One region of the Blautia sp. LMAG:89 genome, then DNA from elsewhere that is predicted to be linked to it. Evidence: a T-box and tRNA genes for the amino acid it is inferred to sense, from the RefSeq annotation. Region 1 holds a T-box; the other regions hold tRNA genes.
The links. The T-box of region 1 lies ahead of proS (proline--tRNA ligase). A T-box ahead of a tRNA ligase gene usually reads a tRNA of that ligase, here a tRNA-Pro.

Region 1 (10,712 bases):
CACAGCCGGCATCTCTGGCAGACTGGGTAAATCCATAACCATCCGTATTAAACCCCTTTAATTTTCCGTTGTCGTTGCGTACGGTATTTACCGCTCCGATCAGCTGGGCAGTGGGAGAAAGCTCGTCCAGAAGCTCCACGATCTTATTCTTGTTTGGCATGGTCAGGTTAAAGCCCTTGATCCCACAGGCTTTCAGTCCTTCCACAGCCTGGGGAAGGGTCTCCTCTGTTACATCAAAACAGAGATACACATAATCAAGTCCAAGATAACGGAATGCCTCATTGTGCATTAAAGGTGATACGCTGTGTGCCACGGGGCTTCCCAGAAGGCCGGTAAGCCCGGTATGTCCGGTAATATTGATCATTGTTCGATTCCCTCCTGTATCTCATATAATAGAATTTCTTTACGAAATATAATAAAAAATATTTTAGCACTATAAAGTGCGAAAATCAATAAATACAAATATTGTACGGAAATTTATACATTTTTGTCGCCGATTCATAGAAAAAATCTATAAATGTCGAGGCAGACAGAAACGACCCGATAAGTTAGAAGAATCGACATCCGGATTTGACAAAATATGCAAAGAGCCTGCCCTATAATAAATACACTTACCAAAGTTGAGAATCGATGGCAGACGAAACAGCAGTGGGGGAAGCTTATGTATCAGAGGATGTACATAGATATCGTTTTTATGACGAATTTCCTTATGGATTACATGCTTTTAAGACTTGTGGGAAAATTTCTGCATCTTGACGGGAAACGCAGAAGATGTGTGATATCCGCTGCCTTTGGATCTTTTGTATCCTGCCTGCTTGTATGTGCACCTTTTAAGATCATTTTTCCTGCCGCTGTACTGATCCATGGCGGCTGCGCTTTTTTTATGGCGTCGTTTGCTTTTCGACTGAAAAAAGGCGGCCTTCTTGTAAAAACCATTCTGGCTCTGTATTTCACAGCTTTTGTGGTTGGCGGGATCTATCAGGCACTGGAAACGGAAAGAACCATGACTGTGAAAATATTTCTGCTTTTTCTGGCAGGGATTTATGGCACACTTTATACTCTGGGATGTGTGACCGAGACCTTCCGGTTTGGAAGAAGAAATATTTTTCCGGTCACTTTGAAATATCAGGGGAAGCTGCAGCAGACATACGGCTTTTATGATACCGGAAATCTCCTTATGGATCCTGTGAAAAAACAGCCGGTATCGATCATCAAACAGGAACTTTTGGGAAGCCTGATATCGAAAGAGCAGGTAAAAAAACTGATGGATATAAAAGATAAACCAGAGGAGCTGGAAAATACAGAATCTGTCAGCCTGCAGCCGCATTTTCTGAGCTGTCATACCGCAGATGGAAAAAAAGGACTGCTGCTGGCAGTGATCCTTGATGAACTTCTGATCCAGACTCCCGAAAGGGTGGTACATGTAGGAAAACCGGTGCTTGCCATAACATCCGAGCCCTCAGCTTTGGGAGAAGAGTACGAGATACTTTTGAATTCCAGACTATTAAATTGAGAAGGGGGCTTATGTTATGAACAGAGCAGCTGCAAGATCCTATCCGTTTCAGGTGATTCGGAAATTTATGTTCAATCGTCCGGGAGAGGTTTTTTATATTGGTGGAAATGATATCCTTCCGGCGCCGTTGTCAGCGGAACGGGAGGCTGAAGTGATCGAAATGCTGGGAACAGAAAAGGAAAAAGAGGGAAAGTCGGTTCTGATCGAGCATAATCTACGGCTGGTGGTTTATATTGCAAAGAAATTTGATAATACAGGGGTAGGTGTGGAGGATCTGATCTCCATCGGAACCATAGGGCTCATAAAGGCTATCAATACCTTTGATCCGGTAAAAAATATCAAGCTTGCTACCTATGCATCACGATGTATCGAAAATGAGATCCTGATGTATCTGAGGAGAAACAGCAAAACAAAGATGGAGGTTTCCATTGATGAGCCGCTGAATGTGGACTGGGATGGAAATGAGCTGCTGCTTTCGGATATCCTGGGAACGGATGACGATGTGATCTCCAGACGTCTGGAAGATGAGGTGGAGATCGCACTTCTTGGAAAAGCCATCAGCAAACTGACAAAGCGGGAACAGATGATCATCCGTCTGCGATTCGGTATCGGAAACCGGGAAGGAAGCGAGAAAACACAGAAGGAGGTAGCGGATCTTTTAGGAATTTCGCAATCCTACATTTCTCGCCTGGAAAAGCGGATCATGAAGCGGCTGCGGAAAGAAATCGTAAAGTATGAATAGATGAAACCGAAAAAAACGGTTTACCGGACAGGTTTCCCTTATGGAGGAAGTAAAACCAAAAAATATTTTTGAGACACCACAGGGAGATGAGCGTCTTGGATGGACCGGTGATGCAGAAATCTTCTGCCGTACGGCATGCTTCCTTGAAAATACCTATTCCTTCTACCGAAAATGGCTCCGTGATGTGGAGGCAGACCAGACAGAGGAGGGCGGTGTTGCCCATGTTGTTCCGGATATCATTTCCGGAAACGAAGGGGATAATTGGCTCCTTGAGCAGGGAAGTCATTCGGCAGCAGCGAGAAGATTTAAAATTCCGGGAAATACAGTAGAATTTGTCAGAGACCTTCGATATAATAAATACAGAGTGTTTACAGAGCTACAGAATGAACAAAAGAAGAAGGGGTGTGGCAGAATGATCGACATTGCACATGCAAAACAGGAATTCGAAAAATATCTGGATGAATACGACCGGGAGGATGAACAGATCTGTCTGAAGATCGTACATACCTATGGAGTGGTGAAATACGCAGGAGAGATCGCCAGAAAAATGGAATGTTCCGGTGAAGATGTGGAACTTGCGGAGCTGATCGGTCTGCTTCATGATATTGGACGTTTTGAGCAGATCCGTAGATTTCACAGCTTTGAGCCGGGAACCATGGATCATGCCGTGTTCGGTGCAGAACTTCTCTTCGGGGAGGAGAAGCTGATCCGACGTTTCGTGGAGGATGATAAATTTGATGAGCTGATCGATGCAGCAATTCGGAAGCACAGTGATTTCAAACTGGAAGGAATCCACGATGCAAGAACACTTTTCCATGCAAAACTGATCCGAGATGCCGATAAGCTGGATAACTGCAGAGTAAAGCTGGAGGCGTCAATAGAGGCCATGCTTGGTGTATCAGAAGAGGTTGCAGGAGAAGGGCTGATCTCACCGGCAGTGTGGGAGTCCTGTCTCAGAAGAGAATCCGTGTTATCCGCAGACAGACATGTGCCGGTGGATTACTGGGTATCTTATCTTGCACAGTATTATGATATCAATTTTCCTGAGACCTGTGAGATCATCGAAGAAGAGGATTATATCACCAGGATCGCAGGGCGGCTGACGTACCAGGAACAGGATACCAGAACTAAGCTCCATATTCTCACAGAAGATCTGAACAGGTATCTGGAGATGCCGGCTGTGTCTGTGAAGGAATAGGAGCATAGCAGTTACTGTTCACTGGTCAATGTCCCGCGAGGTGTTTTTTGTGAGCGAAGGTCACAGAAAACCCGAGACATACCGCGCGAATTTATGCGATTAGCATAAATTCTGTGCATCGCGAAGCGTGTTACTGAGAACGGAGTGAGCAGTAACTCATAGCAGAGAGACTTGTTATATTTTTTTGTTTGGGGTTGACTTTGAGGCGGTTTTCGCCTAAAATATATCAAAGATACGGCGATGATGAGAATAGTACACAGGGAATTATCTCAGAGAGGGATCTGCTTTGGTGGAAGGATCCTGTGCGTGAACTGTGGAACCGGCCTCGGAGCTCTGCGTGATTGAAGCGTGGCGTGTGTTTCCGGCGTTAACGGGTGTTGAGAGAACAGCTTTTCAGGCTGTTAACTGGGGTGGTACCGCCGAAGTCATTCGGTCCCTTGTGAGGGATTTGGATGGCTTATTTTTTTGTCCGTAAAACGGGATTGTAAATACAGTGTACGGTTTATGGGACAGAAGAGTGAGCTGGAAGGATTCCGGATTGCTGTGGCTGCCTGACAGCCGGCAATATGTAACAGATCACAAGAAAAAGGAGATTTATCATGGCAAAAGAAAAGAAATTAGTACAGGCCATCACATCTATGGATGAGGATTTTGCTCAGTGGTATACAGACGTTGTTAAGAAGGCTGAGCTCTGTGGCTATACAAGTGTTAAGGGCTGTATGGCGATCAAACCTGCAGGTTATGCGATCTGGGAGAATATCCAGCATGAGCTTGACCGCAGATTTAAAGAAACCGGTGTAGAGAACGTTTACATGCCGATCTTTATCCCGGAGTCTCTTCTTGATAAAGAGAAAGATCATGTAGAAGGTTTTGCTCCGGAGGTTGCATGGGTGACTCATGGCGGCCTTGATCCGCTGCAGGAGAGACTTTGCGTGCGTCCGACTTCTGAGACTCTGTTCTGCGATTTCTACCAGAAAGAGATCCAGTCCCACAGAGATCTTCCAAAGGTATATAATCAGTGGTGTTCCGTTGTCCGTTGGGAGAAGACAACCCGTCCCTTCCTTCGTTCCAGAGAGTTCCTGTGGCAGGAGGGACATACTGCTCATGCAACAGCTGAGGAAGCGGAGCAGCGTACCATCCAGATGCTGAACATCTATGCAGACTTCTGCGAGGAAGTTCTTGCGATTCCAGTCATCAAAGGCCAGAAGACAGACAAGGAGAAATTTGCAGGTGCTGAGGCTACTTATACCATCGAATCTCTGATGCACGACGGCAAGGCTCTCCAGTCCGGTACAAGCCATAACTTTGGAGATGGCTTTGCCAAAGCATTCGGAATCCAGTACACAGATAAAGATAACACACTGAAATATGTTCACCAGACATCCTGGGGAATGACAACCCGTATGATCGGTGCGATCATCATGGTTCACGGTGATAACAGCGGACTTGTTCTTCCTCCGAGGATCGCTCCGGTACAGACTGTGATCATCCCGATCCAGCAGCGTAAAGAAGGGGTTATGGAGAAGGCTGACGAGCTTCTTGCAGCACTGAAGGCAGCAGGTATCCGTGCAAAGGTTGACGCGACAGACAAGAGCCCGGGATTCAAGTTTGCTGAGCAGGAGATGCGTGGTATCCCGCTTCGTGTGGAATGTGGACCGAAGGATATCGAGAACGGTCAGGCAGTTCTCTGCAGAAGAGATACCCGTGAGAAATACACAGTATCCTTCGAGGAACTTGCAGATAAGGTAAAAGAGCTTCTGGATACCATTCAGCATGATATGCTGGAGCGCGCACGTGCACACAGAGAGGCACATACTTACGTAGCAAAGAATTATGAGGAGTTCGGTGAGATCATCAACAGCAAACCGGGATTCATCAAAGCTATGTGGTGCGGTGATCGTGCATGTGAAGACAAGATCAAGGAAGATTTCCAGGCAACATCCAGATGTATGCCGTTTGAGCAGGAGCAGTTAAGCGACGTTTGCGTATGCTGCGGAAAACCGGCTAAGAAAATGGTTTACTGGGGACGTGCATACTAAAAAAATACAGCAGGCCACTTCAAAAAAGTGGGATGATCATATTGCGTTACTGTTCACTGGTAATGTCCCGCGAGGTGTTTTGTGTGAGCGAAGGTCACAGAAAACCCGAGACATACCACGCGAATTTATGCGATCAGCATAAATTCTGTGCATCGCGAAGCGTGTTACTGAGAACGGAGTGAACAGGAACCATATTGCAGAAACAACGGCGGGGCAAAATATGCTCCGCTGTTTTTATGAATCTATGTTATAATAGCGTTAAGGAAAACATATCAGAATATTATTCGGCTGCTGACATGGAGATAATACAGCGAAATGTAAACGTGTTTTGAACGCAGATCGCGAAGCGACTGCGTTCATGAGCAAGTAGCGAAGCGGATTGCGAATGTCCGCTTTACCGGACGGCAGCGATCATCAAGAGGAGTTATTATGACGATTAACATACCACAAAAAGCAGAACAGATCCTGCATATTCTCAATGAAGCCGGCTATGAGGCATATGTTGTTGGCGGCTGTGTCCGGGATTCCATCCTGGACCGGGTGCCTGGGGACTGGGATATCACTACCTCCGCACTTCCAGAGCAGGTGAAGGAGCTTTTTCACAGAACTGTAGATACGGGGATCCAGCATGGAACAGTAACTGTAATGATGGGCAAAGAGGGCTTTGAGGTGACAACCTACCGTGTGGACGGAGAATATCATGATGGCCGTCACCCGGATGCCGTGACCTTTACCAGGAGTCTTGAGGAAGATCTGAAACGAAGAGATTTTACCATTAACGCCATGGCTTATCATCCGGGGCATGGACTGGTGGATCTGTTTGGCGGAATGGAGGATATCAATAGGAAGATCATCCGTTGTGTCGGGGATCCGGTGGAACGTTTTACAGAGGATGCTCTTCGGATGCTCCGTGCAGTGCGTTTTTCCGCACAGCTTGGTTTTACTGTGGAGGAGAATACGAAAGCGGCACTGGCGCGGATGTCGGGGAACCTGGAGCATGTCAGTGCAGAGCGTATCCAGACAGAGCTTGTAAAGCTTCTGGTATCCGATCATCCGGATTACCTCCGGACAGCCTGGGAGACAGGCCTTACCCGGGAATTTCTTCCGGAATTTGATGCCTGTATGGAAACAGCGCAGAATACCCCCCATCACTGCTGCAGCGTAGGCGAGCACATCCTGAAAAGCCTTACGGAGATCGAGAATGACAGGCTTCTTCGTATCACCATGCTTCTTCATGACATTGCCAAGCCGGTTGTAAAAAAGACAGATGAGAATGGAAGAGACCACTTTAAGACTCACGGACCGGCAGGCGAAAAGCTGGCAGGAAAGATCCTGCGTCGTCTGAAATTTGATAATGTAACGATCCGAAATACCTGTCGTCTGATCCGGTATCATGATCTTCGTCCCACTCCGGACGCCGAGGATGTGCGGAGAGCTGTGAATCTTATCGGAGAAGAGCTTTTTCCGCTGTATCTGAAAGTGCAGAAGGCAGATCTTTTATCCCAGAGTACTTACAGGAGGGAGGAGAAGCTGGCACGGTTAAGCGGTGTGACGGAAGCTTATCAGGGGATCCTTGAAAGAGGTGAATGTACATCTCTGAAAACCCTGGCAGTTTCCGGAAAGGATCTTATAAAGGCAGGACATCCGGCCGGACCGGCACTGGGAGCACTGCTCGAAAGACTTCTTGACTGTGTGCTGAAAGATCCAACCCTTAATACAAAAGAAAAACTTCTTGAAACAGCAGAAAAAGACAGCATAAAAACCGAATAGAATAACAAAAATCCCCCCTGCATAAAATAGAACGTAAAATAAGGCAGGGGGGAACTTTTTTGTATGATTATGGGTTGAGCGTGCTGGAGCAGTATGGGCTTACGGCTTCATTCTCCGGCAGGGTGCGGGGGGCACTTCTGTGCCGGACAGAAAAAGGTCCGGTGATACTCCGGGAATTTCATGGCTCGGAAAAAAAGCTTTCCATGCAGCAGCAGCTTCTTGAAAAAATGAAAGAACAGAACTGTCTTGTGGACGCCTATCTCAGAAACAGGGAAGGCGTACTGGTAAGCAGGGACAAAGATTCTGTTCCATATACTGCACAGATCTGGTTTGAGGGACGGGAATGTGACACGAGATCCGAAAACGATATTTTAAAAAGCATCCGGACTCTGGCACAGATCCACAAGATCATGCAGCTTCCTGTGGAAATGGATTATGCGGGAAGAAATCTGCAGGAAGAATATATCCGGCATAATCAGGAAATGAAAAAAATACGCCGTTTTATCCGAAAAAAAGGAGCGGTCAATTCTTTTGAGAAGGATTATCTGAAAAGCGTGGAATGGTTTCTGCAAAAAGGAGAAGAAGCGGCAGCTATGCTGGAAACCACGGATTATAAAAATCTGCGGCAGCAGTCTCTTCAAAGCGGCAGTATCTGTCATGGCGAATATAATCAGCATAATGTGCTGATACTTGGGAAAAACACAGCGGTGACGAATTTCAGTCACTGGAGCTTTGATGTGCAGATGGCAGATCTGTACCGCTTTATGCGGAAAATTCTGGAGAAATACAGTTGGGATCTGCACCTCGCGCAGAAGATGCTTTCTGCATATGATTCCGTACGGCCGCTTTCGGAGTCTGAGTGGCAGAACCTGAGAGTCCGGTTCTGTTATCCGGAAAAATACTGGAAATTGGCAAATCATTATTATACACATAACAAGGCTGTGATCTCTGGAAAAAATGTGGAAAAGCTGAGAACCCTGATCCATCAGAAAAAACAGTGGGAGGAATTTTCAAAACAGTGCTTCAGGCAGTAATGATTCTGAATGTGAAAAAAACAAAACTTCCCTTTTTCTGAAAATTGTTATATAATATTAAGTATCTTATATAAAGAAACAGGGAGGTATTTTGGAACATGGATTATAAAGAAATCTATAATCAGTGGCTTGAAAACCCATACTTCGATGAGGCGACAAAAGAAGAACTGAAAGCGATCAAAGACGACGAAAATGAGATCAAAGAGCGTTTTTATATGGATCTTGAGTTTGGTACGGCAGGCCTGCGTGGTATCATCGGCGCAGGTACCAACCGTATGAATATTTATGTGGTAAGAAGAGCAACCCAGGGGCTTGCCAATTATATTGCCAAGGTTGACAAGAAATCCCAGGGAGTTGCTATCGCATATGATTCCCGTCATATGTCACCGGAGTTTGCCCAGGAAGCAGCACTTTGCCTGGCAGCAAACGGGATCAAGGCTTATATCTTTGAGACACTTCGTCCGACACCGGAGCTTTCCTTTGCAGTACGTCATCTGGGCTGTGTGGCAGGTATCAACGTAACAGCCAGCCACAATCCTCCGGAATACAACGGATACAAGGTTTACTGGGAGGACGGCGCGCAGATCACACCACCTCATGATTCCGGTATCATGGGCGAGGTAAAGGCAATCTCCGACTGGAATACCGTAAAGACCATGGACAAGGAAGACGCAGTAAAGGCAGGACTTTTCGAAGTGATCGGACAGGCTGTCGATGATGCTTACATGGCAGAGCTTAAGAAACAGATCATCCATATGGATGCGATCCAGGCAGAGGGCAGGAACCTGAAGATCGTTTACACACCTCTTCACGGAACCGGCAATATCCCGGCCAGAAGGATCCTTAAAGAGCTTGGATTTGAGAATGTATATGTAGTACCGGAGCAGGAGCTTCCGAACGGGGATTTCCCGACAGTCAGCTATCCGAACCCGGAGGCAGCAGAGGCATTTGAGCTTGGCCTGAAGCTTGCGAAGGAAGTGGATGCAGACATCGTACTTGCTACAGACCCGGATGCAGACCGTCTTGGCGTCCGCGTAAAGGATAAAAACGGAGAGTATCATGATCTTACCGGTAACATGTCCGGATGCCTTCTTGCAAACTATGAGCTGAGCCAGAGAAAGGCTGTAAACGGAAGCCTTCCGGAGGACGGAGCTCTTGTAAAGACTATCGTTACAACAAACCTGGCAGATGCCATTGCCAAGGGATACAACGTGAATCTTATCGAAGTACTTACCGGATTCAAATACATCGGACAGCAGATCCTCGGATTTGAGAACAGTGGCAAGGGTACATATCTTTTCGGATTTGAGGAGAGCTACGGCTGCCTGATCGGAACTTATGCAAGAGACAAGGATGCTATTGTTGCTACCATGGCACTTTGCGAAGCTGCTGCTTACTATAAGACACAGGGCAAGACTCTCTGGGATGCAATGATCGATATGTATGAGGAGTTCGGTTACTATAAGGATGCCATTCAGGCAGTTACCATGAAGGGTATCGAGGGACTTCAGAAGATCCAGGAGATCATGACAACACTTCGTCAGAATCCGCCTGCTGAGTTTGCCGGACATAAGGTGACTGCTGTACGTGACTACAAGCTGGATGAGATCACAGATCTTGCAACAGGTGAGAAGAAGCCGACAGGACTTCCGAATTCCAATGTTCTCTACTATGAGCTTACCGATGATGCATGGGTTTGCGTAAGACCGTCCGGAACAGAGCCTAAGGTTAAATTCTATTATGGCGTTAAGGGAACATCTCTTGCAGATGCAGACGAGAAATCCGATGCAATGGGCAAGGCTGTTCTTGAAATGGTTGATTCCATGAAATGATAAAATGGTCACATTCCGCCTGTAATATGCGAAAAACCTTGACATTATAAGCCAAAAGCGGTATATATATAAAGCAAAGTCAAAAATAAGAGAACATCAATTATAGGAGGAAACACCATGAATAAAACAGAGTTAGTGGCAGCAATGGCGAAAGACACCAATCTTTCCAAGAAAGATGTAGAAGCTGTTCTGAAATCTTTTATCGATGTTGTAACAGATGAACTGAAAAAAGGCGAGAAGATTCAGCTGGTTGGATTTGGAACTTTCGAAGTAAGCACAAGAGCTGCAAGAGAGGGAAGAAATCCTCAGACTGGTGAGACCATGACGATCGAGGCTTCCAAGTCTCCGAAGTTCAAAGCAGGAAAAGCTTTAAAGGACGTTGTCAACGGTAAATAATCTGTTGGTTCAGAGTGATAACGGCAGGGGAAACCGGTTTTTGGTTTCCCCTGCTTTTTTAGGAGGAAAAATTATGCGTCTTGATAAATATCTGAAAGTCTCCAGACTGATCAAACGCCGTACGGTGGCAAATGAAGCCTGCGATGCAGGAAGAGTTCTGGTCAATGACAAGCCGGCCAAGGCTTCTG
Region 2 (10,712 bases), on a different contig from region 1:
ATCGTCGTTGCGGTCCACGTAAATGTAGCCGTAGCGTTTTTTCAGCTCTGCTGTAGATGCACTGACAAGGTCAATGCAGCCCCAGGAGGTGTAGCCCATAAATTATATGTTTTTTTTCTTCCATGAGCAAGTCCCCATCTCTGCTTACTGCTTTTCGCAGCTCCGCAGGAAACTTACTTGATTCGGTTAAAAAGGCTTGCAGCTTTTTTCGGGGGAGAGTATGCTTGTAGTATCATAAATAAGAGAAACAAGGGGATTTTCCTATGAAAATATGTGGATTTAACAAAACAACCCTGCTGGATTATCCGGGAAGGGTAGCCTGTACCATATTCTTAGGCGGTTGCAACTTCCGCTGCCCATTCTGCCAGAATGGAGCTCTTGTCGTGGAGCCTGACACCCAGCCTGAATATTCCCAGGAGGAAATCCTGGCTTTTCTAAAAAAAAGAAAGGGGATTCTCGATGGCGTCTGTATTTCCGGCGGTGAACCCACACTTGCACCGGAGCTGCCGGAATTTCTCGGCAGAATCAAAACGCTTGGCTATGATGTGAAGCTTGATACCAACGGTTCCCGCCCCTCCGTAGTAAAAAATCTCGCAGCAGATGGACTGATCGACAAGGTTGCCATGGATATCAAAGCCTGTCCTTCCAACTATCATGTGCTTACCGGTGTACATGCTGATCTGGATGGGATCCGGGAAACTGCCGGATGGCTGCTGGACGGACACCTTGATTATGAATTTCGTACAACAGTTGTGAGGGAACTTCATTCCGAAAAAGATTTTCAGGAGATCAGCCGGTGGTTAAGTGGTGCAAAAGCTTATTATCTCCAGGCTTACCGGGATTCCGACGGAGTTCTGATACCGGGATTCTCTGCCTGCTCCGAGGAAGAAATGAAAAACTACCGGGATATCCTGTCTCAGACGATCCCGGTAGTAGAAATTCGTGGTATGGAGCTGTGATCTGCGGATTTGCAAAACTGTTTGCTTATCTGCATGGATGCCGAAATTTTTCTGATCAGATGTTAATAAAACAGTACCAGTATCCTCCCTTTCCGCCTGGGATATGAATATCCGGACATTCCTTAAAGTAGGGAAAGCCAAACATATTGGCCATAAACCGTTCCTGCTGGCTGTATCCACCGGGTACTCCCAGTATGTACTGTCCCCGGGGATTTCTGCACAGCAGAAGATGGCCGAAATTCTGATATCCGTACATGACAAAACGGTTGCTGCAGAAGCAGCCGTTTTTTCTGCATAAGGCACTGCAGTCCGATGGTCTGATCTTGCGGCAGTCTGTGAAATAGCCGTCGTTAAAGGGATCATCACAGGGTATTCCCGGAAGTGGACGAGATGGCTCCGGTCGCGATGGTTTCGGCGGATGCGGTGACGGCTGGCCTGGCCGTGGTAGTTCCGGCGGATGCGGTGACGGCTGGCCTGGTCGTGGTGGCTCCGGCGGATGCGGTGATGGCTGGCCTGGTCGCGGTGGCTCCGGCGGATGCGGACCGGGAGCCTGATATGAATTTCCGGTTTCCGATGTCTTTAATACATCCTCCTGAATCTCCTCCACCGTCATGATCCTGTCTGACTCCTTCTGATTTTCCTGCACTTCTGGCAAGGTTCCATCTTTTTGATTTTCTTCTTCCTTTTCTTCCCGCTCTCTGCCTTTTTTCTCCGCCGTCTTCTGATATTCCGTTCCTGTTTTCTCCGTTTCCTTCCGAGGTTCCGTTTCTTTTTTCTTCCACTCGCGGAAATTCTCCGGCCGGATCGGCTGATCATCCCATTCCGTTCCCCAGAATCCGCCGGCATCGGAGATCAGAAGCAGTCCTCCAAGCTCCTGAAGACTTTTTCCCATGCCTCCAATATCCCCTGTATCCGTCTCCAGTGCGCACTCGATCCGTTCCCGCCCTGTAACACAGTTTCCGATCAAAATACCATCCATCAGCCCTTCCTGCCGCACAAACCCATACACTCTGCACCGACTTCCAGGCTCCAGTCCAACGCAGCGCAGATGAACCTCCACACGGCATTTCCTATCTCTGGCCTCCACCCTCACATAACCGCTGCTGCTATCTTTTTTTCCTTTCCGATACTCGTACACATACGCAACAAAACGCTGATATCCAGCCAACGCACGTCCCTCCGGTATTTCGGTTTCGTTAATATATATGAAGATCGAGAGAAATCATTCCATCAACTGAAAAAAGCTCCAGGATGTACAAACATAAAAAAGAACCCCTCAACCAAGGGATTCTCAAGCTGTTAGTCGAAAGAATACGGCTATACCCGAATCAGTACACCGAAACAGAATATTAACAGACAGGTGAAGAATTAAGACGTACAGAAAATTTGCGCATTTTTCAAAAAAGCATTACTATCTTAGAACATTCTGCGCTTGTCAGGATTTTCCGTATATGCTACACTGTACGGGAACAATCGTGTTACAGGGTGGCTGACCTCTAGTCCCAAAAGGATGGAGGTGGTGCTGATGAACAACAATTATTTTGACTTCAAAGATCTTATGGCTTTTGGCATGTTCATTCTAGCATTGCTTACGTTCGTATTAACGTTTTGTAAGTAATTCTTTACATAGAAAAACCACCCCAAAACTTTGGCCGAGTACAGGGTGGGATTTTCTAATCTTCTCTTATAAGGTCAACCCCTTGTGGACGGTTGTTCTTTATATCTGTATTATAGCACTGCTATTTAAAGCATTCAAGAATATTTTCATCTGTAAATATAAAAAAGCCCCTGGTGGTCCATGCTCGGGACATTCACCAAAGGCTTTCTCCTTTCTTTTCTCATTGAGGTAACACAAGGTAACACAAACTTACGTTCTCTTATTTTTCACAAGCAAAAAAAGAACCCCTCAACCAAGGGATTCTCAAGCTGTTAGTCGAAGCGACAGGATTTGAACCTGCGACCTCTGCGTCCCGAACGCAGCGCTCTACCAAACTGAGCCACGCTTCGTTATTCTGTTTCAGTTGTTTGTGTGTTGCTCAACTGCAAGAGCTATTATATTAGAGTTTCTGTACTTTGTCAATAGAAAAAATTAAAATTTTTCAAAAAAATCGAATTTTTTCTTTTTTCCTGCTTCGGGCATGCATTTTTGCAGACCCGAAGCAGTTTTGAGAAAGGTTCTTTATAACATATCAAGTATATTCAAGTGAAATATATGCTTATTTCACTGTAACTGTTACCTTTTTTGTGATTCCGTTACTGCTTACATAGATAACAGCTTTTCCTTTTTTCACACCTTTAACAACACCTTTGCTGCTTACAGTAGCAACTTTTGTATTGCTGCTTCTGTAGGTGATCTTTGCCTTTGAAGTAGCAACTGCCTTGATGGCTGTTGTTTTCTTTGCTTTTACACTTACAGCTGTTTTGGATGTGATCTTCAGGCTGCCTTTTTTTACTGTGATCCTGCAGGTTGCTTTGTAGCTTCCGCATTTTACTGTAATTGTAGCTGTTCCTGCTTTTTTTGCTGTTACTTTTCCGCCTGCGCTTACCACTGCAACGGATTTATTACTGCTTGTATAAGTAACTTTTCCGCTAACGCCTGTTTTTTTCACTTTGATCTGGCTTGTTCCACCCACAAATACAGTCTTCGCTGAAGCCGAAGCTTTTACAGACGACTTCTTAACTGTGATCTTGCAGGTTGCTTTATAATTTCCGCATTTCGCTGTGATCACAGCTGTACCTGCCGCCTTTGCAGTTACCTTTCCATTTGCGGCTACAGCTACAACAGATGGTTTACTGCTTGTATAGGTTACTTTTCCGGTAACACCTGCGGTCGTTGCTTTCAGCGTCACTGTAGCTGGAGATCCTTTTACATAAAGCGTCTTCGCTGATGCATTCAGTTTTACAGATGGCGTTTTTACAGTAAGCTTGTACTGTGCAGTTTTTCCTGCTGCAGATGTTGCTGTGATCACGGCTGTTCCTGCTGCTTTCGCAGTTACTTTTCCGTTCTCGTCCACAGATGCAACCGTTTCATTATCGGAAGCGTATGTTACATCCTTGCAATTCTCGCCTGTTGCTTCAAGCTGTCTGGAGCTTCCGATATAAAGAACTCCTGAATTTTCTTTAAAAGCAATTGTTCCATACACCAGCTGAACAGAAACATCCGCGTGATCATCACTGGAGACTCTTACTGTATAGGTTTCATTTTCCGGTCTCGCTACAGTAGAATCCAAAGCAACCACTCCATCTGCGGCTACACCATCCTGTACAAGATATGTTGTCTGTGAATCATGTCCGACACCTGTTGTATAGAAAACAGATACCTTCGGATTTTTGTATTTATCAAGATTTGCAAGCTTTACATGGGTGCTGTCCGTAAATTCCGGAGAAACATCCATCTCTTCTGTTGCCTGCGGTTTGATATAAATACCATCTGCAAATTCATATACATACGCACCGTCTGCCATAATATACGTGATCCTGTTTACGGTTTTTCCTTCAAGACCTGCATCTTTTGCAAAGGCAGCCTTATATACCTTCACCCACATCTCGTTCATATGACGCATACCATATTTTCCGCCATCTGTTGTTTCCAGGATCATTCCCTGGATCCCGGAGTTAACTGCAAAACCAGCATCACTCTTTGTGTCGCGGAGATATTTTGTGCTGGTTTCTTTTACTTTGATCTCATAATCTCCCCAACGAGAAGATGTATTGAGTGTTGCCTCCGCATCTGTCACAGTTGCCTTTACATTAAATTTTGTAGCACTGTATGTTCCATCTGCATTCAATGTTTTATACTGCCCAGGCTCTACCGTCGGAGTACGTCCAAGGGTGATCCCTGCTGCTTCTGTATATGCTCCGCTTTCCGGAAGTTCTCCCGCTTCTGAAAGGATCCGCGCCTCTACATACGTTTTTGCATCTGTAGCTACACTAACCTTTTTTACTCCTGCGATCTCATATCCATTTTCTGTCAGATTCTGAACATCTGCATTTCCGAAAGCAGTGCTTTTTCTGGTTGTGGCAGATGTAACGGAATCATATTTGCGGCTCGTTGCATCTCCTGCATAAAATTCCTCGTATGACAGAGATGCCGTACCGTAAAGTGTTCCTGTCAGTGCCTGATGTCCATTTGCCGCCTTATAATAAATATCCGTTCCCGGAATCTGTGTATATCCATCCACTGCTCCCTTTACCCAGTAATAGGAGACATTGGAAACCGTGATCGGCTGGCCTGTCAGTGTGATATTTTTTGTCATATCCACATAATTGTCGCTTGAGATCATAACCGTGTAAATCTCATCCCCGGCCCTGGCTACACTGCTGTCAAAGGTTACCACCCCGTTCTCTGCCACTGCATGATCTACAACATATGTTGTTTTTTTACCATGACCGCTTCCTGTTGTGTAGTATACGGAAACCTTAGGGTTTTCATATTTGTCAAGGTCATCAACTTTAACCTGGGTTGTATTTTCTTTTACAAAAGCCGCCTGTACCTTCATTCCTGCTTCAGGCTGTTTTTTTACAAGAGGAGCTTTGTCTCCAAACTCATATACATAGGAGCCGTCCGGAGTAATATAAGTCACCTTTGATATTTTTTCCCCGATAAGCCCGGATCCTGCTGAAAATGCAAGTTCGTAAGGCTGTACCCAGATTTCATAGGTATGACGAAGTCCTATCTTCTTACCACTGGCGGTTTCAAGGATCACTCCCAGTGTATTTCCACCTACAGCAAAATCACCCTGTCTGGAATTGCGGAGATATTTTGTGCCGGCTTCTTTTACCACCAGCATGTAATCGCCCCAGATTGACGGTGCCTGGATCTGGGCAGTTGCATCTGTAACTGTTGCTTTTACATCGAATTTTGTTGCACTGTATGTTCCGTCTGTATTCAGTGTTTTATACTGTCCTGCTTCCTGTGACGGTGCTTCATTCAGCGTAATATCTGCTGCCTCTGTATAGACACCCTTTCTCGGAAGCTTGGAAGCAGCTTTCAGCGCCTGTGCAGCTACATAGGTTTCCGCATCCACTGCAACACTTACATTCTTCACACCCTGGATCTGATATCCGGAAGAGGTCACCTCTGTGCTGTCCTCATTGGTAAAAATCTGATTTTTGCTTGTTGTTGCCGAAGTGATAGCGTCATAGCTCTCCTGAGTGGTATCGCCGGCATAAAATTCCGAATAACTTAAGGTTGTCGTTCCGTACAGCTTTCCGCTCAGAGCTGTCTGCCCGTCTGCTACTTTTACATAAACGCCTGTTGTTCCTATCTGTGTATATCCCTCTGCCGGCTGCATGGACCAGAGATATTTCACTCCTGCAACAGTGATCTCAGAAGCATCCTGAAGAACCTCGCCTGCTTCTGCCATAAATGCTTCTCCATCACCGAATGCCTCTTCTGTATCCTCCTGGATCTGCGGCTCCTCTTCCTGTTGAATCTCTTCTGCTGAAATTTCTGCTACTTCTTCCTGAATAGCTTCTGCATCACTTTCTTCCGGCTCTTCCGACTGGATATCAGCTTCACCAACTTCCGGCTGGCCCTGGGAAACAGACTCCTGATCCTCGTTCTCTCCTTCTTCCTGTGCTGTATCTCCTTGTGTTTCTTCTGACACGTCACTAAAAACTTCCGCCTCAGACGCCATTGCCGTTACCGGCACTCCTGACGCGATCACCGCTGAGCTCAGAACGAGTGCAGCTGACTTCTTAAAAAGCTTCCACTTATGCATACCTGTCCTCCTCTTTGTCTTTTATATTACACAACTTTATACCAGATCATGACCTTACAGCTGCTCTGGTTAATTGAAATTTCTTCTGCAGGATATTCAACATATGTCAGTCTCCGCAGAAGTGCTCTGTCAAGCACGCTTTAGTTTGTCTAAACTAACATATCGTCATTTTATCAATGCTTAAATTATTTGTCTATACATATCTGGCAAAAAAGCCTCACGGTTATTGTTGTTTTTTTCTCAACTGAAAATTGTTTTCAAAATATTTATATTATTATCTAATATTTCAAACAAAAAAAGTATATATTCCAAGACATCATTTCAGGAAATGCAACAGCTATTGCCATTTCCTCCGGCATTCTCAGATCATATACTTTTTTATATTTCTATATTTTTGCTTTCTTTTATGCCCAGCGGCTCTTCTGTTCTTCGCAGATACTGTTCCACTGGCAGTTTCCACAGATTTCCTTACGTTTATCCATCGCAAGGATTTTTTCCTGGACTTTTTTTGTAAATTCACTGAAGTGCAATGTCTGTCCGGCCTTCAGTCCACATTTTTCCAGCACGGCATTGTCATACTCTGCCACTTTATCTCCGGCTTCACAATGTCCGCCCAGATTATTCGGACAGGCAGAGCAGATCTCATCCGTATCCACATGAAGCCTTATTTTCTTTCCCTCCAGAAAAATCTTCAGCATCTCGGCCATATGTGCAGTAAAACCGTTACTGTAGCCTTCCCCCTTAAAATACGCCAGGCACATACCATGATGAGGGCGCAGAGGAATGACTATTTCCTCTGTGCCCTCATCAGAAGCATATGCCGCAGCACTGCTTTTATCTTGCATATTTACGTACCTTTCCTGATAAAACATAAGCCAGTGCAATCTTGATAAGATCCGGAATGATAAACGGAAACACACACCAGCCAAGAACTGCCATAAGACCTACCGGACCTGTGCTTCTTGTGTAAGCAAACATAAACCATGCGGTTCCAAAGGCATAGCATACGATCAGCCCAACGACCATGGAAATGATCTGAACGACCGGCTTTCTGCCAAAAACGTGCTCAAATGCCCACATAACAAGTGCGGAAAAGATAAATCCAATGATATATCCACCTGCATTTCCGAGAAGAGCTCCAATGCCTCCGGAAAATCCTGCAAAAACCGGAACTCCTACTGCTCCAAGAAGAACGTAAACCAGAACTGCCAGAGTTCCTCTTTTTCCTCCAAGCACACCAACTGCCATAAATACTCCGAATGTCTGCAGAGTAAACGGTACCTGTGCCGGAATGGAAATCCATGAGCAAACTGCCATCACTACTGCAAAAACTGCACTGTAAACAAGATCATACGTCTTGCTTCTGCCTGCTGCCACTGTTGTCATAATAATCTGTATCCTTTCTTTCCTTTTCTGCTTTTCCTGTCGGAAGATCATTCCTGTCCTTTATAAATGATATCCGTTCTTTCGCTGTTAACAATTTAACACAGCAGGGTTTTAATGTCAACTTAATTTTATTTTTTAAGTTTACATTTTACAATGCCGTTTACTACTATGTAAACCTGCCATTTACAAATGATATTGTCAATTTTCACTTTCAAATTCCCCTCTCTGATGCTATACTGAAACCAATGAGTTTTCAGCAAAAAGGGGGATTTTTCCACATGGATATACACGATATTCATAACATCAGCACCAACTGCACACGGACTGAATTTGTAGGGACCGCAGTCCTTGACACAATCGGACTCGTGATCTCCGGAGTTGATGATTCTCTGCTTAAAAAGATGAACGTAGGTACCCAATACCACTGTCTGGGGCTTTTCAGTTCCCGAACAGGCGCTGCCGGCCAGATCACAGCTATTGACGATGCAGTAAAAGCCACAAATACAGAAGTCCTTTCCATTGAACTTCCAAGAGACACCAAGGGCTGGGGCGGTCACGGAAACTATATCGTCCTTGGCGGAAATGATGTATCCGACGTGCGTCACGCCATTTCTCTGGCTCTGGAACTGACTAACAAATATGCAGGTGAGGTCTACATCAGCGAATCCGGCCACCTGGAGTTTGCTTTTTCCGCAAGTGCAGGTCCTGCTATCCATAAAGCCTTCGGCACACCTCTGGGTGAAGCATTTGGTTTCATGGCAGGTTCTCCGGCTGCTATCGGTCTTGTGATGGCAGATAATGCCGTGAAATCCGCAGCAGTATCCATTACACAATATATGACTCCGAATATCGGTACCAGTCATTCCAACGAAGTGATCATCGCCATCTCCGGTGATGCCAGTGCTGTAAAAGCTGCTGTACTGGAAGGCCGTCAGACAGGCCTTGAGCTTCTCATCGGTATGGGAACCTATCCGGAGATCCCGGGTACGCCGTATCTGTAAAATCTCCGGATTGCAGGAAATTTGTGAATTTCCACACACTACACTTCACGAAACACATATCTGCGTCATGCATACAAAAGCAGCGCTGCAAGGATCCGCATACGATCCTGCAGCGCTGTATTTCTCTTAAATATTCTCCTCTGGATTTTTCCGGATCAGCCCACCTGATATACATCTGCAGACTGAAGTCCGAAGCTTAATGCCTCAGAATGGCTTCCACAATAGATATCCACATGTCCGTAAGGAGTTCCCAGATCCTCTACCGTATAAACAGTGCCGTTGATCAGAAGCTTGGTCCCAAACGGAACACCTGCCATAGCAACGGTACGTCCTGCTGTCGGAACTGTTCCGCTGGCGGTAAGATTGCCGGCTGTACCGCAGCACTGTGCACAGTTGCAGTATGCGGTCAGTGTAAAGTTTCCAAGATATGTTCCCTGACTGGAAGAACCGGAATCGGACGTATCCGCAGAGGCATCTTCCGTCTCCTCGGGAGCTGTCTCATCATTGGAAACCTCCTGGGAGCTGTCCTCGGAAACATCTTCGGAACTTCCAGACTGTACATCATCCGCTTCCTCTTCCTCCTCTACAACAATGTCTGTACTTGTAGAGCTGCTGGAAGACTCGGTTGTATCCTCCTCCGGATCATAGCCGTAATCATCGTCAGAATCAGCCTCTTCGCTGTCCTCGTTATCCTGATCGGCTTCTTCCTGGGCTGCCGCTTCTGCTGCCTGTCTCTCAGCCTCTGCTGCCGCTTCAGCCTTAGCTTTCTCTTCTGCAGCCTTCTCCGCCTCTGCCTGCTGTACCAGAGCGGTAATACTGCTGTCTGCATTACTGATATCTGCCATCAGCTGCTGAGCCTCTTCCTGGCTGGCGCTGATCTGGTTTACATAAGAGTTAATATCATCGCTTGTGCTGGAAGCCATGGACTGCACTTCCTGCTGTTTGGCTGCACGCTCCGTCATCAGATCATCAATCTCTGCGGACTCCGTCTCAACCTTTTTCTCATTCTCCTGGATATTCTCCTGAAGACTCACATATTTATCCAGCATGTCTCTGTCGTATGTAGAAATCTGGATCGCATTCTCCGCGCGATTGAGAAATTCTGCAAGGCTTTCGGAAGAAAGCAGTGTCTCCAGCGCGGAAGTTCCGGCATTTTCATACATATATGCGATTCGAAGCTTCATGGATTCATACTGATCTGCAGAAGCTTTCTTTGCTTTTTTCAGTTCTTTTTTTACTTTATTTAATTCATCTTCCTTCTCAGCAGCCTGGATACTAAGCTCAGAAATGCTGTTGGTAAGATCCTCATACTGTGCGTTTAAATCAGCCAGATAGCTCTCCAGCTCCTGCTTCTTGCTCTCCAGTGTGCCGATGCTGCTCTGTACCTGCGCAAGACCCTCCTCAGCGGCCTGTTTCTCCGCCTGTGCCTCTGCGATCGCAGCGTCTGTACCTGATGCATATACGGTGCTTCCCATGGAAAGGGTCAGCATACCTGTAAGCAGTAATGTGAAAACTTTTCTATTCTTCATATAAACACCTTTCGTCCTTTCATGGATTCTAGTATAACACATTTTTCATAAAAAGCAATAATTTTATTTTATTTTTGTAACAAATACGTAATAATTTAAATTTTTATGAACTGA
Region 3 (10,712 bases), on a different contig from region 1:
TTTCCAGTCCAAGATTAGATGATCTGCAGTGTGCTTTCGCTTCAATGGAAGGCTTTCTTCAGGCAGATAAGAAGAAGGTCATTGCAGTCCACTGTGTACTGGATAATGAAGAAGTGGGAAGCACTACCAGGCAGGGAGCTGCATCCACATTTCTTAAAGATGTACTGTTTCGTATCAATCTGGCCCTTGGCGGAGATCAGGAAAGTTATCTGATGGCCCTTGCAGAGAGCTTTATGATCTCTGCGGACAATGCACATGCATTACATCCGAATTATACAGACAAGGCAGATCCTGTAAACCGTCCGGTGATGAATGGTGGAATTGTGATCAAATATAATGCCAATCAGAAATATTGTACCGATGGGATTTCCACAGCAATCTTTAAGGAACTCTGCAGAGAAGCAGATGTGCCATATCAGACATTTGTGAACCGTTCTGATATTGCCGGTGGTTCCACTCTGGGAAATATTTCCAATACCCAGGCAGCCATAAATACGGTCGATATCGGTCTGCCGCAGCTGGCGATGCATTCCGCTTATGAAACAGCCGGAGTGAAAGATACGGAAAGCCTGATCCGTGCGGCAAAGGTATTTTACAGGTGATATCGGAGGACAGGAAAATGAGCAGAAAAGCAGTATTTTTTGATGCGGACGGAACAGTCTGTGATATGAAAAAAGGAGTGCCGGACAGTGCCATAGAAGCCATCCGTGCGCTGGTAGATAACGGACATGAAGCGTGGCTCTGCACAGGAAGAAGTCGTGCGTTTGTATCCTGGTATCTGGAGCAGATCCCTTTTACGGGAATGATCAGTGCCTGCGGATCCACCATTGAGAAGGACGGGAAGAGACTTTTTAATAAAGAGATGACGCCGGAGGTTGCAAAGCTTTCTGTGGAGGTTCTCAGAAAATACGGACTGATCCCGGTAATGGAAGGCGCGGATTTTATGTATTATGACAAAGAGGAGTATACCGATGAAGTGAACTGGTATGCCAGTCTGATCACAGAATCCCTGGGCGATAAATGGAGGCCTATCCGTGGAAATGAGGATTGTATGCGGATCAATAAGATCAGTGCAAAAATGACGGAGGGATGTGATGCGGAGGCAGCGTTATCCATTTTATCAGAATACTATGATATCATCCGCCATGAAGGCAGCAGTTCGTTTGTGGGAAATACCATTGAACTGGTGCCAAAGGGCTTTAACAAGGCTGTTGGGATCGCAGCTGTGATCCGCCTGTTTGATATTCCGTGGGAGAATACCGTTGTTTTTGGAGACAGCAACAATGATCTTGCCATGTTTGAATACGCTGCAACAAAGGTTGCCATGGGAAATGCTTCTCCGAAGATCAAAGAACTGGCAGATTATGTTACGTCTGATATGTTCCACTACGGCATTCGGGATGGCTTGAAATATCTGAAGCTGATCTGAGAGAATGCTTCGTTTGTTTTGTAGGCTATGAGATTGTAAGAACAGAAACATCCACATCAGAAATGATAGCTTTATGTGAATATGCTTTTATAAAAAAATGCTGTAAGAACCAGAAATCATAGTTCTTACAGCATTTTATGTTACAGATTTTTTCGGGTAGATAATATGCAGAAGCTGCAATATCAGATCAGTCCCAGACCTTTGCAGATAAACAGCCAGAGTGTCAGGGTAAAGGCACTGAATAATGTGGTAAGAAGCACGACTCCCGAAGAAAAAGAGCCCTCATGTCCCATGTTTTTTGCCATGACAAAGCAGGTAACGGTGCTGGCAGACCCCAGCATGATAATGATGGAAACCAGCTTGTCCTTTGTAAAACCGCAACGGATGGCAAGAGGAAGAAAAAGTGCTTCATAACCGACAAGTTTCATAAATGTACAGGCAACAGATGCTTTCAGCCGGGAAAAGGCTTTTCCGAAGTGCAGAGATCCGCCCATAGCCATGAGGCCAAGAGGAGTGGCGGTTTTTGCAAGATTGCCTGCCGTAGAGTCCAGGATCTTCGGAAATGGAAGACGAAGAAGGGACCAGAGTGTACCGGCTGCAATGCCGAGAATGATGGGATTGGTGACAATTCCCTTTAAAGTGCGCTTCAGAACGGTACCATCTATTTTTCCCTGACCTGGTTTAAAGAGAGAGAGAACTACAACAGCCATTACATTGTAAAGAGGGACGCTGGCAATGATCATCAGTGGTGCCATACCTGCATTTCCGTAAAGGTTCTGGATAATGGCGATACCAAGGATCGCTGCGCTGCTGCGGTAGGATGCCTGGATAAACTCGCCCTGGATATCGGAAGGGTGGAGAAAACGGGACAGGAGCACGGAGATCATAATACTGAGCGATGTGATCGCAAAACAGAAAAGAACCATCTTGGGATCCCAGGCCTCATAGATATCGATTTTAGCGATGTCCTGAAACAGAAGCACAGGCAGGGGGATGACAAACACAAATTTGTTCATACGATTGACAAATGTTTCATCAAACAGTCCGATCTTCCGGAAAAAATATCCCAGGAGCAGTGTAAAAAAGATGGGCACGGTAACATTCAGACAGAAAATAAGATTGTCCATAAAAGAAAGCCTCCCTGTGGTAAAATTTCTCTGTTTATTATATCCAAACTACGAAAATTGTCAAACGAGGTATACGGGACTGGAGATTTCTGGTATGATAAAAAGTGTTGCGAAGAAAGCAGCACAGGGGTTGAGAAGGAGAAAGGAAAGAAAATGAGATACGGAAAAATACGGATCGAAGATGGCTTTTTTGTGTTTACCAGACATATGATGCTCAACAGTCTTCCGTGTAAAGATATTCTCTGGGCGTACATGCGCCGTGAGGGAACCGATAAAACCGGTGAAAAGCAGCTGATCATCAATTATCTGGTGATCATAACCAGACGTCAGAAGCGTTATAAATTTGATATGACAGAGCAGGAGGTACAGGATTGCCTTCAGCTTCTTAAAGTACTGAATCCGGATCTTGCGGTTGGTTTTCCAAAAGGAAGCAGGCTTCCGCTTCAGAATCTTCCGAATACAAGAGATCTGGGTGCATTGATGACAGTAGACGGTTCGCATATTCTTCCCAGAAAACTTTTGCGCAGCGGAGAAATCTATCATGCTTCTGCTGCAGACAACCGGATCCTTTCAGAAGAATATAATGTAAAAACAGTGATCGATTTCCGGTCAGCTGCAGAAGTAAAGAAAAAACCGGATGATATCATGGCAGGAGTGGAGTATTATCACATTCCAATCCGGGATGAGGACAGCAGTGGAAACAGCTTTTTTGAACATGTGATGTCCTGCTATGGTGATGTAGACCGGTATATGCAGGACTGGTACCGGAATTTCGTTACGGATGAGTATTCTCTGAAGCAGTATGCACGTTTTCTGGATGTCCTGCTTCATGTAAAGAATGGAGCTGTTGTTTTTCACAGTGCCACAGGAGAAGACCGGACAGGAGTCGGAACAGCACTTTTGCTCTTTGCTTTGGGTGTACCTAAGGAAACGATACGAAGGGATTATATGCGGTCGAATTTATGTCTGGAAGATGAACTGAAATATATGCGCAGGCTTTACCGGGCAGACCGGCCGGAAAACAGCCGGAAGCTTGCAGATCTGAAAGCCTTCTATCAGGTGAAGGAGTCCTATATCAATACAGTTTTTGATGTCATCGAAAAAGAAAACGGAGGAATTGAAAGATTCCTTCGGAAAAAACTTTATCTGACACCAAAGGCATCCGAGGAGCTTAAGAAAAAATATCTGATCTGAGGATAAAAACATTTCTTATCATCCTGAAGGAATTTTGCAGGAAATTTTGATTGACAAAATTTTCGAAGTTGTTATAATGGTAAGAAAGCAAGGGTTTATTAGATTAAAGCGTTAACTGACGAAGTCGGTTTTCTATACATAAAAGTGTTGAAAGCAGGTGTATTATGGAAAAGAGAATACTATCCATCCTTGTGGATAATACCTCCGGAGTCCTTAGCCGTGTGGCTGGTCTTTTCAGCCGCCGTGGATATAATATTGACAGCATTACCGCAGGAGTGACTGCAGATCAGAGATATTCCCGTATGACAGTTGTATGTGAGGGAGATGATCAGATGCTCCAGCAGATCACTAAGCAGCTGGCGAAGCAGGAAGATGTACGGGATGTTAAGGTCCTTGAACAGGACGACAGCGTTGCCCGTGAGCTGATGCTCGTCAAGGTTGCTGTGAAGCCGGAACAGAGACAGGGAGCTCTTTCTGTTGCAGATATCTTCCGTGCCAAGGTGGTGGATGTAAGTAAGGATTCTCTTATTATGGAGATGACCGGAAGCCAGAACAAGCTGCAGGCGTTTGTGGAGCTGATGGCTGACTATGAGATCCTTGAGCTTGCAAGAACAGGAATCACAGGTCTGTCACGAGGCAGTGACGATGTCCGTTACCTGTAAATTTTTTACATATGTTTGCTAGGAGAGCAGCTACTCTCTTAACGATAAATAATTTTTATGAAGAAGATGTTGTAAACATCAGAGGAGGAAAGTAAAATGGCAAATAAGATTTTTTACCAGGAAGACTGTAATCTTGGATTATTAGATGGTAAGACAATTGCGATTATTGGATACGGAAGCCAGGGACATGCACATGCACTGAACCTTAAAGAGTCCGGATGTAATGTAATCATCGGTCTTTACAAAGGAAGCAAATCCTGGAAAAAAGCTGAGGAGCAGGGCTTCGAGGTATATACATCTGCTGAAGCAGCTAAGAAAGCAGATATCATCATGATCCTGATCAACGATGAGAAACAGGCTGCACTTTACAAGAAGGATATCGAGCCGAACCTTGAGGAAGGCAACATGCTTATGTTCGCTCATGGCTTCAACATTCATTTCGGATGCATCAAACCACCAGCATATGTTGATGTTACAATGATCGCGCCGAAAGGACCTGGACATACAGTAAGAAGCGAGTATCAGGCTGGTAAAGGTGTTCCTTGTCTGATCGCTGTAGAGCAGGATGCTACAGGTAAAGCTCAGGATATCGCACTTGCATATGCACTTGGAATCGGCGGAGCAAGAGCAGGTGTTCTTGAGACAACATTCCGTACAGAGACAGAGACAGACCTCTTCGGTGAGCAGGCTGTACTTTGCGGTGGTGTTTGCGCACTTATGCAGGCTGGTTTCGAGACACTTGTTGAAGCTGGTTATGACCCAAGAAACGCATACTTCGAGTGTATCCATGAGATGAAACTGATCGTTGACCTGATCTATCAGTCAGGATTCGCCGGAATGAGATATTCTATCTCCAATACAGCTGAGTATGGTGATTACATCACAGGACCGAAGATCATCACAGAGGATACAAAGAAAGCAATGAAGAAAGTTCTTTCCGATATCCAGGATGGTACATTCGCAAAAGAGTTCTTACTCGACATGTCCGATGCAGGTGCACAGGTACACTTCAAGGCTATGAGAAAATTAGCTTCTGAGCATCAGTCTGAGAAAGTTGGCGAGGAGATCCGTAAACTCTACAGCTGGAACGGCGAGGACAAGCTTATTAATAACTAAGCAAAATTTATTGCAGGTGCAATAAATTTTGCGCTACTCGAACGAAGCGCAGCGAAGTTTGAGTCAAAAAAGTCACACACGTAATACAGTGGCAGGAAACTTTTTTGAAATTTAAAATTCCCATCTGGTCGCAATGATCAGATGGGAATTTTTTTACATTCCTTTATTTATCCGGATGCTCTGTTTCATCATCAAAAAATGGCGCGATCAAAGCCGAATCAGCATCTTTCTGTCTGCATACAAACCCGATCTCACGCAGCGGAAAAGAAAATCCTACCGGTACTTCCACCAGAGTTCCTTCTTCGAGCTCTTTTTTTACAAAATCACGGATCACACATGCAATCCCAAGACCAATTTCCGCAAACTGGATCAGAAGATCCATAGTTGTTACTTCCAGAATATGACTTAATTCCACATGATGTTCTTTCAGCTGAGTGTTCACGGTCTGACGTGTAATATTGTCCTCATCCAGCATCATGAAAGTTGCTGCCTGAATCAGAGGTTCATCCGGATAGAGCTGTTTCTGGTTTTCCAGATACTGTTGTGTACAGACAAAGGTATCCTGGATTTTCAAAAGAGGTTGAAAATAATATCCCCGAAGCTTCTGCGGCCGTCCGATGAGTCCCAGATCGATTTTTTCCTCATCCAGAAGCTGCAGAGTCTGATAAGTAGACTGGCAGGAAATTGTGATACGTACATGAGGAAAACGAGCGATATAGTTTTTCAGGTGGGAGAGCAGTACATATCTGGTAAGAGTAGAACTGGCACCCAGACGCAGCTTTGGAATGTCCCGGGAACGGTTATGGCGAATGGAATTTTCTCCTTCATCCAGAAGTGAAAGAGCTTCTTTTACTTTTTCAAAAAGAAGCTCACCGTCCGGAGTCAGAGTGACACCCCGGGAACTTCGTTTAAAAAGAACGGTATCCAGATTCTGCTCCAGCTTCTGAATCGCCTTGCTGATAGCGGGCTGACTGATATAAAGATCCCGGGAACTGTGGGAGATACTGCCGGTACGTGCTACCGTATAAAAAATATGATAAAGAGACAGATTATCCTGCATGTAAAACCTTCCTTTCGAAAAATAGTAAGGTAATAAAGGTAATAAAAAAATCCGAAGTCATCAGACCTCGGAAACCTTAGCTGTTATAATATCTATAATTTTCAATCGGGGCAACAGGATTTGAACCTGCGACCTCACGGCCCCCAGCCGTGCGCGCTACCAAGCTACGCCATACCCCGCAACGCATACAACTATAACATAAATGAATTGAAAATGCAACCATTTTTTGAGGAGAAAGAGTGTGGTCCCTTGATACTTTCATAGGCTTCACACTCTTCACATGATATGCTCAGACTGTCTGTATTGTGTTACCCGGGTCAGGTAAAATACCTCTTCCCTGAAGTACAACAACAAGAGTTTCTGTTGTGTCCTGTAAATTCTTGATATCTTTTCGGATATCCCGTTCTGCAAGCTTAACATCCAGTGAAAGGTCGTCCAGGCGTTTTCTGTTGGTATCACATTTCAGATCGATCATTTCAAGTCTGTTTTCTACCCGGTTGAAGCGGGCATCTATTTCATCGAAGCGAACATCCATAGCATCGAGACGAGCGTCGATACCGTCGAAGCGAACATCCATAGCATCGAGACGAGCGTCGATACCGTCGAGACGAGCATCCACAGCATCCAGTCTGGCGTCGATACCATCTAATCGATTATTTATATTGCCCAGCTGGACATTGATCGGGTTTATCATACCGGCTAATAATTCCAAATCTTTCTGATCTAACATATGCGCATCCTCCCATAAAAACTGTACCGCATATTTCTCTGTGCGGATATTGTATCATGTTTCGAGTGTGAAGTCTATGAAATTATCAAAGAACAAACTGGACAGGAACAATGAGTTCTTAGTTAGTATAATATATGAAAGAGGAAAAAACAAGAGATATTTTTATATCTTTAATAATAGAAAATGCAGGCGAACTGCCTGAAGAACAAAAAAAGGAGGCCGGGAGTTGTGCAGACTCCCGGCAAAAAAGTATGAAAAAGAAAAAGATTATTTAGCATTTGCATTTGCTATCTACGGTTAATAATATAGTAAAAAAATGTGTGCATTGTGTGAAAGGAAAATGAAGAGAATGTGAAAACTGCCGCTTAATGTTAGATTAAGCGACAGGACCTGAAAAAACCTGTATATAAGGGAATTCGCCATTTTTCTGACCACAAAAGCTGACCACTTATGACCATGAATCTTATACCAAGAATCCTGATATTTCCCGCAAAATACAGGTCCCTGGGACTATACATCTGACCACTTATCATGACCACTTATCATGACCACTTTTATATATTGATATGTATTTTTCTTTCTCTGATATATAAAAAGTTGCGTAAAACGGCACAAAAAACGACATAATTGGACAGCTATGGCAGTTTCAGATCGCTTGACAAGCATTAAAGCGGATGTTATCATTACATATGGTTCAAAATCTTGGATCAAACAACAGAATAATCCAAAAAAATTACTGTCGCTTAATCTAACATTAAGCGACAAGATAATAATATTGGATAAGTTATATAAATAAATGGAAGGAAGAGAACATGCCGTCCAATACAGGCTACAGCATAACAACCAGAAGACTCCGACTTTGCTGCGGACATCCGGAATGGCTCAGGAAAACCCAGGATTTCTATAATGAAATTGAAAGCTTTTATTATGATCTTCTGCTGGCTCATGAGGAACTGGGAGAACTGGGGAGCCAGAAAATTCTTCGGGCCCTGGAAGTTCTGACTATTATGGGAAGAGACAAGCAGGTTCCCCAGAATCCCCTTCCCTGGGAAAAAGTCCCATTGTATTTCAGGCGGGCTGCGATAAACAGTGCTATAGCCGCAGCAAAGAGTCACATATCCAGGCAAAAGTCCATTCCGGGGAGGAAAGCAGAAAAGCTTCATTCAGCAGTTACCTATTATAAAGGAATGTACAGAGATTTTTCTTATAAGGAAATCACACTGAAGGTATGGACAGGAGAACAGTGGAAATGGATGAGATGCAGACTGTATGGCAGAGAATTTCCCACAGAAGCAGAGCTGATGTCACCCTCAGTAACCTTTGAGAAGAAATATTTCATGCTGCATGTTCCCGTGAAGGAATTTACAGCAGACACTGCAACAGTAAAGCAGCGTATCCAGGAAGGGCGGAAGATCTGTGCCATCCAGTTTACAAACGGAGATGTTTTTGCTGTGGGGACAGTATGTGACGGCACAGGGAAGGAAACAGATGTGAAATTCTGGGGCGGCGGAAAAGAATATACGCATCGCTGCGATCAGATCAGGAAGAAAATCGAGAAAGCCCGGAAATCTCTCGGCGGGGAAAAACAGCCCGGAGAAAACAGGAAATACTGGATGCATCTGAAGCATCTGTCGGAGCATTATGCCCATGAGATTAGTTCACAGATCATAGGCTTCTGCCTGGAAAAGCAGGTTTCGCTGATCGTCCTTCCAAAATACAAAAAAGAATACACAGACTATGTGATGATCGGATCAGGAAACTGGAGCACTATGCATCTAAGCTCCGGGATTAGGAGCAATCTGCCCTATAAAGCATGGAAAAACGGCATTCTGGTCATTGAAACCTATGCAAAAGGGATATCCGAAACCTGTTCTGTCTGCGGTGCGCCAGTTAAGACCGCAAACCGCAAAACAGATGAATATATCTGTGAGAACGGGCACAGAGGAAGCCGAAGCCTGAACAGTGCCAGAAACCTGAGCCATAAATGTATTCTTCAGTTTGGAAAACAAGTGGTATGACCACTGTTTTATAGAGCGAGAGCACAACTCAGCTTCTGCTACAGGCAGATGCTGACAGGTTGAATACCGCCTGTCGTGTCTCCCTTATCATAAGGAAGAGTCGGCCAAGAATTTCCGCCAGAAGCTCCGGCACAGCCGAGACAGCGGATAAGAGTATTCGAAGTTATGTAAAAAAAAGAAAGTATGAAAAAGCAAAGGATAAGGATAGCAATGAACACAGAATACAGGAAACTGAAAAATCTTTTTCTGCGGCAAAGCTGCCAGGATGCATGGGAAGACTATGCACGAAGCATCCGCAAAGTAAATTTTCCCAGATGGGACTATGTGATCCTGACCTCATCAAACGAAGAACAGGCCAGATCCTTCCGCAGCCAGATCGCAGACAGATTGGAACAGGGCGTACTGCCGGGATGGACAAAATATTTCGTGCTCCCGGATCCGGAAGGCAAGAGAGTAGGCTCCGGCGGAGCAACTCTGAATGTACTCCGATTTCTTTCAGAGGAAGAAGGACTCCGGGGAGATTTCCATAACAAAAGAATCCTTGTGATCCATTCCGGCGGAGACAGCAAAAGAGTCCCACAGTATTCTGTGTGCGGAAAGCTTTTTTCACCTGTACCAAGAGAACTTCCGGATGGAAGAGGTTCTACACTGTTTGATGAATTTCTCATCAGTATGGCAGGCGTTCCGGCCAGGTTCAAAGAAGGAATGCTGGTACTTTCCGGAGATGTGCTCCTCCTTTTTAATCCTTTACAGATAGATGCCCAGTTCCGCGGAGCTGCGGCAATCTCCATGAAATCTCCGATAGAAGTGGGAGTCGATCATGGAGTGTTTTTGAATGATGGAAGCGACCATGTAAAAATGTTCCTTCACAAACAGCCGGCAGAAACACTTCGCAGGCTGGGAGCCGTGAATGGACAGGACTGCGTGGATCTTGACACAGGCGCCGTACTTTTGGACGCCGAAATACTGGAAATACTGTTCAGTCTGATCGCAGATGCATCAGGAAAAAAAGCAGATCCGGATAAATACGAAAGCTTTGTAAATGAAAAAGCAAGAGTTAGCTTTTACGGAGATTTTCTGTATCCGCTGGCGGCAGATTCCACCTTTGAACAATATCAGAAAGAAAAACCGGAAGGCGAATTCTGCACAGAGCTTTTTACCTGCAGAGAAAAAATATGGAAGGCATTAAGTCCTTTTCAGATGAAGCTGATCTGTCTTTCTCCTGCAGAATTTATCCACTTTGGGACAACGAGAGAGCTGCGTGCTCTGATGACAGAAGAAGTAACCGATTATGAGTTCCTTGACTGGAAAAAACACGTATTCACCAATGATTTAAATTGCCAGGGAGCTTTGCACACAGCACTGATCGGACCGGA

Region 2: it has a tRNA-Pro gene. The T-box ahead of proS (proline--tRNA ligase) is inferred to sense a tRNA for this amino acid. The anticodon was not compared.
Region 3: it has a tRNA-Pro gene. The T-box ahead of proS (proline--tRNA ligase) is inferred to sense a tRNA for this amino acid. The anticodon was not compared.

The regions. Positions count from the first base shown of each region.
Region 1 is NZ_NANC01000004.1:9,363-20,074, reverse strand. It holds gene CCC70_RS04115 (shikimate dehydrogenase) at 1-364, opposite strand, end outside; gene CCC70_RS04110 (sigma-E processing peptidase SpoIIGA) at 662-1,513, shown strand; gene sigE (RNA polymerase sporulation sigma factor SigE) at 1,530-2,255, shown strand; gene CCC70_RS04095 (alpha-L-rhamnosidase-related protein) at 2,296-3,453, shown strand; T-box leader at 3,685-3,894, shown strand; gene proS (proline--tRNA ligase) at 4,053-5,492, shown strand; gene CCC70_RS04085 (CCA tRNA nucleotidyltransferase) at 5,922-7,262, shown strand; gene CCC70_RS04080 (hypothetical protein) at 7,322-8,296, shown strand; gene CCC70_RS04075 (phospho-sugar mutase) at 8,395-10,128, shown strand; gene CCC70_RS04070 (HU family DNA-binding protein) at 10,231-10,524, shown strand; gene CCC70_RS04065 (RNA-binding S4 domain-containing protein) at 10,598-10,712, shown strand, end outside.
Region 2 is NZ_NANC01000003.1:359,521-370,232, reverse strand. It holds partial or broken gene CCC70_RS01960 (family 1 glycosylhydrolase) at 1-99, opposite strand, end outside; gene CCC70_RS01955 (anaerobic ribonucleoside-triphosphate reductase activating protein) at 264-959, shown strand; gene CCC70_RS01950 (DUF6128 domain-containing protein) at 1,015-2,127, opposite strand; tRNA gene CCC70_RS01945 (tRNA-Pro) at 2,893-2,966, opposite strand; gene CCC70_RS01940 (Ig-like domain-containing protein) at 3,176-6,682, opposite strand; gene CCC70_RS01935 (DUF1284 domain-containing protein) at 7,087-7,527, opposite strand; gene CCC70_RS01930 (biotin transporter BioY) at 7,517-8,068, opposite strand; gene pduB (microcompartment protein PduB) at 8,347-9,069, shown strand; gene CCC70_RS01920 (PcsB-like coiled-coil domain-containing protein) at 9,225-10,598, opposite strand.
Region 3 is NZ_NANC01000007.1:23,494-34,205, reverse strand. It holds gene CCC70_RS09930 (M18 family aminopeptidase) at 1-602, shown strand, start outside; gene CCC70_RS09925 (Cof-type HAD-IIB family hydrolase) at 620-1,429, shown strand; gene CCC70_RS09920 (AEC family transporter) at 1,612-2,556, opposite strand; gene CCC70_RS09915 (tyrosine-protein phosphatase) at 2,710-3,750, shown strand; gene ilvN (acetolactate synthase small subunit) at 3,915-4,412, shown strand; gene ilvC (ketol-acid reductoisomerase) at 4,509-5,528, shown strand; gene CCC70_RS09900 (LysR family transcriptional regulator) at 5,692-6,588, opposite strand; tRNA gene CCC70_RS09895 (tRNA-Pro) at 6,694-6,767, opposite strand; gene CCC70_RS09890 (hypothetical protein) at 6,878-7,318, opposite strand; gene CCC70_RS09885 (zinc ribbon domain-containing protein) at 8,131-9,336, shown strand; gene CCC70_RS09880 (fucose pyrophosphorylase domain-containing protein) at 9,547-10,712, shown strand, end outside.